Bosea vaviloviae: one gene and its partner. The protein of the gene in region 1 interacts with the protein of each later gene in a pairwise test. Links are inferred from orthologs where the notes say so. Each region holds a gene or a part of one and is shown in the gene's direction. Other genes may lie near its edges.

Region 1 (3,121 bases):
CAGCACCGCGATGGCGTCGGCGCTCAGGCGGTCGCGCTCGCGCTTCGCCGCGTCCAGCCCCAACACAGAAACCAGCGTCGCCTTGCCCTTGTCCTGGTCCTTCGCCGTCGCCTTGCCGAGCGCCTCGGGCGTGGCCTCGATGTCGAGGATGTCGTCGGCCACCTGGAAGGCAGCACCCAGCGCCCGGCCGTAACGGATCAGCGCGGTGCGTGCCTCGGGCGCGGCGCCTGCGATCAGCGCGCCGATCTCGACGCTCGCCGCCAGCAGGGCGCCGGTCTTCATCGCCTGCAGGCGGCGGATTTCGGCCTCGGAGAGGCTACGTGGCTGGCCGCCATCGAAGCGCCCCTCCGCCGCAAGGTCGAGCATCTGCCCGCCCGCCATGCCCCCTAACCCCGAGGCGCGCGCCAAGGCCAGAACGAGCGCCGCGCGGACCTCGCCCGAAGGATGCGTCGCCTCATCCGCCATCACATCGAAGGCCAGCGTCAGCAGGCTGTCGCCGGCCAGGATCGCAGTCGCCTCGTCATAGGCCTTGTGCACGGTCGGCCGGCCACGGCGCGTATCGTCGTCATCCATCGCCGGCAGGTCGTCATGGACCAGCGAGTAGCAATGCACGAGTTCGACCGCCGCACCCGCCCGCAGCGCCTGGCCCGCATCGCCACGCAAGAGCCGCGCGGTCTCGACCGTCAGGAAGGGCCGCAGCCGCTTACCCCCGCCGAGCGCACCATGGCGCATGGCCGAGAGCAAGGGCTCCGGCCGGGCGATCTCGCTCTCGCGCGGCGCAGCCGACAGCAGAGCGTCCAACAGGGACTCGATCGCCTGCGCCGTCCGTGCGAGGCTGGAGGCAAGGTCGCCGGTCTCGGCGGTGGGCAGGGCGGAACTCATGCGCGGATCTCGCATTCGCCGTGAGTGCGGGATGCGGGACGGCGGCAACCGGTGTCTCGCATGAAGCCTGCCCTCACCAGATGATGACAGCCCCGATTGCCGGAGCCGGCCGGCACCGTCAAGCCAAGGGACAGCAAACGAAGGGGACGTGAGGGCATGGCGGCAGGACAGCGGACGGCGCGGCGCGGGCTTTTCGCGCGCCTGATTCGCTGGATCGGCCGGCTCGTCCTCGGCTTGCTGATCGTGCTGGCGCTCGGCCTCCTGCTCTATCGCTTCATCCCGGCGCCATCGACCCTGATGATTGCGCGCTGGCTGAGCTTGCAGCCGGTCGAACGGCAATGGGTGCCTCTCGACCAGATTTCGTCGGCCCTGATCCGCTCCGTGATCGCCGCCGAGGACCAGCGCTTCTGCGCCCATTCCGGCGTCGACTGGATCGAGCTCAACACGGTGCTCGACGATGAGGACGGGCCCAGCCGAGGCGCCTCGACCCTGACCATGCAGACCGCCAAGAACCTCTTCCTCTGGCACGGTCGCTCCTACATCCGCAAGGCGCTGGAAATCCCGCTGGCGCTGGCGATAGACCTCGCCTGGCCGAAGCAGCGCATCATCGAGGTCTATCTCAACATCGCCGAATGGGGCGATGGGCTGTTCGGCGCAGAGGCTGCGGCCCAGCGCTATTTCAAGAAATCGGCAGCAGGGCTGACCGGGCCGGAGGCCTCCAGGCTCGCCGCCGCCTTGCCGAATCCAAGTGCGCGCGACCCGGGCCGGCCAAGCCGCAGCCTGCAGGCAGGCGCGGTGCGCGTGCAGCGACGTCTCGGACAATTGGGCGCGCTCGGCAACTGCGCGGTGCCCGAGGGCGAGGAGGACATGGACTGATCCGGAGGCTATGGACTCGATTCACAGGCTGGCTTGCGACTTTTTCGCATCCCGCTCTAGCCAGCGCGCGCCGCAGCGTGTATGGGCAACGCCTCACGAGATTGATCCGTCGTCGTGACGGCAGCGCGGCCTTGAGCCAAGCGCTTCCGGACGGCGGCACGATGGAGATTACTATGGCCGTTCCGAAGAGAAAGACGTCGCCGTCAAAGCGTGGCATGCGCCGCTCGGCCGACGCGCTGAAGCAGCCCACCTATATCGAAGACAAGAACTCCGGCGAACTGCGCCGCCCGCACCATGTCGATCTGAAGAGCGGCATGTATCGCGGCCGCCAGGTCCTGAAGGTCAAGGCCGAGGCCTGATCGCCTCAATGCCCAGCGTCAGGCCTTGTGCCCGACGCTAACGAAACAAGCCGGCCGCGAGGCCGGCTTTTTCTTTGGAAGCCGAACGCAGTCGTCAGAGACGCACAGGCCTGCGATCCCTGAAAATCGCGGTCGCCTTGAAGGCTTGGGCCGCCTCATAGACGCGCGCCGCCTCGCGCGGCGTCTCCCGCCCGGACCGGGCGAAGGGGCCGATCTCGGCCCGGCAAGCTGCCAGCTGCAGCAGCACCATGGCGAGATCGGATGCCGAATCGGCTGCGAACGGGGCGCGACTGCGGCTCTGATCGTTGGAATCCGTCATGTCCCGCTCCGAAACATTGGGCCAGTCTAGGAGCTGAATTTGCAAAGTTATAGCCAAACTTAACGGCGCGTTAAGGCTGAAAGCCGCATCGTTTCGAAACATTTCCCGATCCGCCCGGGCCAGGACGAGACGGCATCGATCCGCATCGTTCGCGCAGCCCCATTGAGGCCCCGTCCGATGCCTGCGCCGTCGATCCTCAGCCCCCGCGACGACTGCCACATCGATCCGCGCAGCCTGCTCTCCTCGATCGGTGAGGTCGTCTACGCCTGGGACATCGTCCATGACGCCCTGAGCTGGGGGCCCAATGCGCATGAAGTCCTCGCCGGCGTCTCCGACGCGGTCATGAGTCGCGGCCTCTCCTTCGCCGGTCTGGTCGAGCCCGGAAGCGGGCGTAGCCGCTACGATGCGATCTTCTCCGCCAGCGGCCAGGACCAGGGCGAGGGCGTGGTCTACCGCACGCGCTACGCCGCCGACCTCGCCGGCCGCAAGATGTGGATCGAGGACGCCGGCCGCTGGTTCGCCGGAGTCGATGGCCGCCCCGCCAGCGCGCGCGGCGTGCTGCGCCTGGAGCGCGCGGTGAAGCCTGACGAGCTCAGCGCCAGCAATGGCGAACTCTGCGACCGCACCTCATTGGTCGAACGCGTCGAGCTGGCCCTGGCCGAGCATCTGCCGGCCGAGCGCGTCG
Region 2 (3,274 bases), 5.3 Mb from region 1 along the record:
CCATCGCCGAGCCGACCTTCAGACTCGTCTCGAAGGGGGCGGTCGCACCGACGGATGCCGAGATGCGGCTCAACCCGCGGGCACGCTCGGCCAAGCTGCGCGCGGCGGAGCGGCTGACCACTGTCGCGCGTGCCGCCGAGCCCGATCTGGTGGCGCTTGCCGAAGTGCCCGACCCACAGCCGCGCCGGAGGCCCTGAGCGTGATCAAGCTGCTCCATGTCGTCGCCATCGGCGCGCTCGTCTCCTCGGCGCTCTATGCCTACACGATCAAATACGGCACCACTCTGGAGGCCGAGCAATTGCAGAAGATCAAGAGCAAGGCGCAGCGCGAGCGCGATGCCATCGCCGTGCTCAAGGCCGAATGGCAGTTCCTCACCCGGCCCGACCGCTTGCAGACGCTGGCCGACCGCCATCTCGATCTGCAGCCTTTCTCGGTAACGCAGGTCGTGCGTGCCTCCGATATTCCCAATCGCGGCCCCAAGGTCGACGCCATCGGCCGCAAGCTTGAGGATCTCGGGCTCGGCCTGCCGACCGAGACCCCCAGGGATCGCAAGGCGAGCGCAACCACTCCCGGAGGCAGGCCATGAGCGTTGAGACGACCTCCGAGCCTGGCGCCGAAGCGCCGCCGCCGGCGCGCCGGCTCTTCAGCTTCCTGCGCGACGTCTTCCGCATGAGCGGCGAGAAGAGCCAGCCGCGCGTCGGCCTGGTGATCCTCGCCTTCTCCGCGCTGTTCCTCGCCATCACCGGCCGGCTCGTCATGCTGGCGACGCTGCCCGGCGAGCAGGTCGGCCTGCGCCGGGCCACCGCGAATGCGATCTCCGCCGCGCGGCCCGATATCCTCGACCGCAATGGCGTTGTGCTGGCGACCGATATCAGGACGGTTTCGGTCTTTGCCGAGCCGCGAAATATCCTCGACAAGGACGAAGCGACGGAGCTCCTGACCGCCGTCCTGCCCGATCTCGACGCCAAGGAGCTGCGCGAGAAGCTCGGCACCAAGAAGGGCTTCGTCTGGGTCAAGCGCGAGATCACGCCGCGTCAGCAGGCGGAGGTCCACCGGCTCGGCATTCCAGGCGTCGGCTTCGTGCCCGAGAACAAGCGCGTCTATCCCAACGGGCCGGCTGCCGCCCATGTGCTGGGCTTCGCCAGCATCGACAATGTCGGCATTGCCGGCATCGAGAAATACATCGACACGCAGGGCCTGCAGGATCTGTACGGGGCGGGGCTCGCGACGCAGGCCTCCGACCTGAAGCCGGTGACGCTCTCGGTCGATCTGCGTGTCCAGCACCTGCTGCGCGACGAAATGGTCAAGGGCATGGAGCGGTTCAAGGCGATCGCCGCCGCTGGCGCCATCCTGGACGTCAACACCGGCGAGGTGCTGGGGCTGGTCTCGCTGCCGGATTTCGACCCGGGCAATCCGGTCGATGCGCTCGAGAAGGACCGGATCAACCGGATGAATGTCGGCGTCTACGAGATGGGCTCGACCTTCAAGGCGCTGACCATCGCGATGGCGCTGGATTCAGGCAAGGCCAACATCAATTCGAGCTACTCGACCGCGGGCGGGATGATGCGCTTCGGCCGGCAGGTCATCAAGGAATACCATGGCACGGGGCGCACGCTGACGGTGCCGGAGGTGTTCGTGCATTCCTCGAACATGGGTTCGATCAAGATGGCGCTCTCCGTCGGCGTCGAGGGCCACAAGGCCTTCCTGAAGAAGATGATGCAGCTCGACCGGATGACGACGGAGCTGCCCGAGAGCGCCGCTCCGATCGTTCCGAGCCGCTGGGGCGAGATCAACACGGCGACGATCGCCTTCGGTCACGGGCTCGCGGTCGCGCCGCTCCAGGCGATGGCGGCGGTGGGCGCGCTGGTCAATGGCGGCACCTTCATCACTCCGACTTTCCTGAAGCGTTCCGAAGAGGACGCAAGGAAGACCGGCGTGCGCGTGATCAAGCCGGAGACCTCGGAAGCGATGCGCTTCATCATGCGGCTCAACGGCGAGAGAGGCTCGGCCCGCAAGGCCGACGTCGCCGGCTACTTCGTCGGCGGCAAGACCGGAACGGCCGAGAAGGTCATCAACGGGCGCTATGCCAAGAACCGCAACTTCACCACCTTTACGGCGATCGCTCCCTCCGACAAACCGAAATACCTGTTCCTTGCGATCTATGACGAGCCCAAGGGCTATGCCGAAAGCGGCGGCTACTCGACGGCTGCATGGAACGCCGGCGTCACCACCGGCAGGGTCATCGAGCGCGCTGCGCCGATCCTCGGCCTCGCGCCGCGCTTCGAGCCTCCGATCGCACCGTTCCCGCTGATGGCGAAGCTCGGCGCCTGGGGCAGTCGCTGATAGCATGGCAGGGCGATTGTTGTTGTGGGCAGGCAGGGCTTTGGCCGAGCGATGAATGCGCGAAACTGGAGCCTCGGCCAACTCTTTCCCGGAGCCTTTCCGGCCGACGCGGATCGCAGCGTAACGGGTGTCGTCTTCGACAGCCGCAAGGCCGCGCCCGGCGCGGTCTTCGTGGCACTCGCCGGGGCCAAGGCTGACGGTGCGCGCTTCATCGCGGACGCGGTCGCGCGCGGTGCGACCGCCATCGTCTCGGGCCAGCCCAGGCCGCAGGATCTCGACGGCGCGATCGTCTTCGCACAGGTCGGCGATCCGCGCCTGGCCTTGTCGCTGGCGGCTGCGGTCGTCCATCCGCGCCAGCCCGCAACCATCGTCGCGGTGACGGGCACGAGCGGCAAATCCTCGGTCGCCGACTTCACCCGCCAGATCTTCCAGGTGCTCGGCCATGAGGCGGCTAGCCTCGGCACGGTCGGCATCGTCACCTCCAAGGGCTCGAAATACGGCTCGCTGACGACGCCCGATCCGCTGTCGCTACATGCCTCGCTCGACAAGCTCGCCGGCGAGGGCATCACGCATCTGGCGATGGAAGCCTCCTCGCATGGGCTCGACCAGCGCCGGCTCGACGGGGTGCGGCTTGCTGCCGGCGCCTATCTCAATCTCGGCCGCGACCATCTCGACTATCACCCGACCGTGGAGGACTATCTCGACGCCAAGCTGCGGCTCTGGGACCTGCTGCCCGCTGGCGCGCCGGTCGTGATCAATCGCGACGGCGCATTTGCCGACAAGGCGTCGGCCGCCGCTGTGGCGAAGGGCCACCCCATCATCGGCGTCGGCTGCGCTGGCGAGACGCTGACATTGCTGGAAGTGCTGCGGGAGGGCTTTTCGCAGCGCCTTCAGGTCCGGGCGCAGGGCCGGGAGATCGAGGTCGTGCTGC

The links.
Region 2: the proteins of mtgA (region 1) and BHK69_RS25265 interact in binary tests that used the Escherichia coli proteins (3 or more experiments, as listed by UniProt). The link is inferred for Bosea vaviloviae from one-to-one orthologs.

The regions. Positions count from the first base shown.
Region 1 is NZ_CP017147.1:167,663-170,783, forward strand. The notes cover bases 90-2,898. They hold mtgA (monofunctional biosynthetic peptidoglycan transglycosylase), read left to right. Parts: upstream 90-1,038; coding sequence 1,039-1,758; downstream 1,759-2,898. Other genes in these bases: BHK69_RS00770 (polyprenyl synthetase family protein), read right to left, coding at 90-882; rpmF (50S ribosomal protein L32), read left to right, coding at 1,932-2,117; BHK69_RS00785 (hypothetical protein), read right to left, coding at 2,212-2,436; BHK69_RS00790 (bifunctional diguanylate cyclase/phosphodiesterase), read left to right, coding at 2,614-2,898. Also shown: more of BHK69_RS00770, read right to left, coding at 1-89; more of BHK69_RS00790, read left to right, coding at 2,899-3,121. UniProt on the Escherichia coli protein: Peptidoglycan polymerase that catalyzes glycan chain elongation from lipid-linked precursors. May play a role in peptidoglycan assembly during cell division in collaboration with other cell division proteins.
Region 2 is NZ_CP017147.1:5,479,847-5,483,120, reverse strand. The notes cover bases 1-2,962. They hold BHK69_RS25265 (peptidoglycan D,D-transpeptidase FtsI family protein), read left to right. Parts: upstream 1-582; coding sequence 583-2,343; downstream 2,344-2,962. Other genes in these bases: BHK69_RS25260 (UDP-N-acetylmuramoyl-L-alanyl-D-glutamate--2,6-diaminopimelate ligase), read left to right, coding at 2,395-2,962; ftsL (cell division protein FtsL), read left to right, coding at 200-586; rsmH (16S rRNA (cytosine(1402)-N(4))-methyltransferase RsmH), read left to right, coding at 1-197. Also shown: more of BHK69_RS25260, read left to right, coding at 2,963-3,274. UniProt on the Escherichia coli protein: Essential cell division protein that catalyzes cross-linking of the peptidoglycan cell wall at the division septum. Required for localization of FtsN.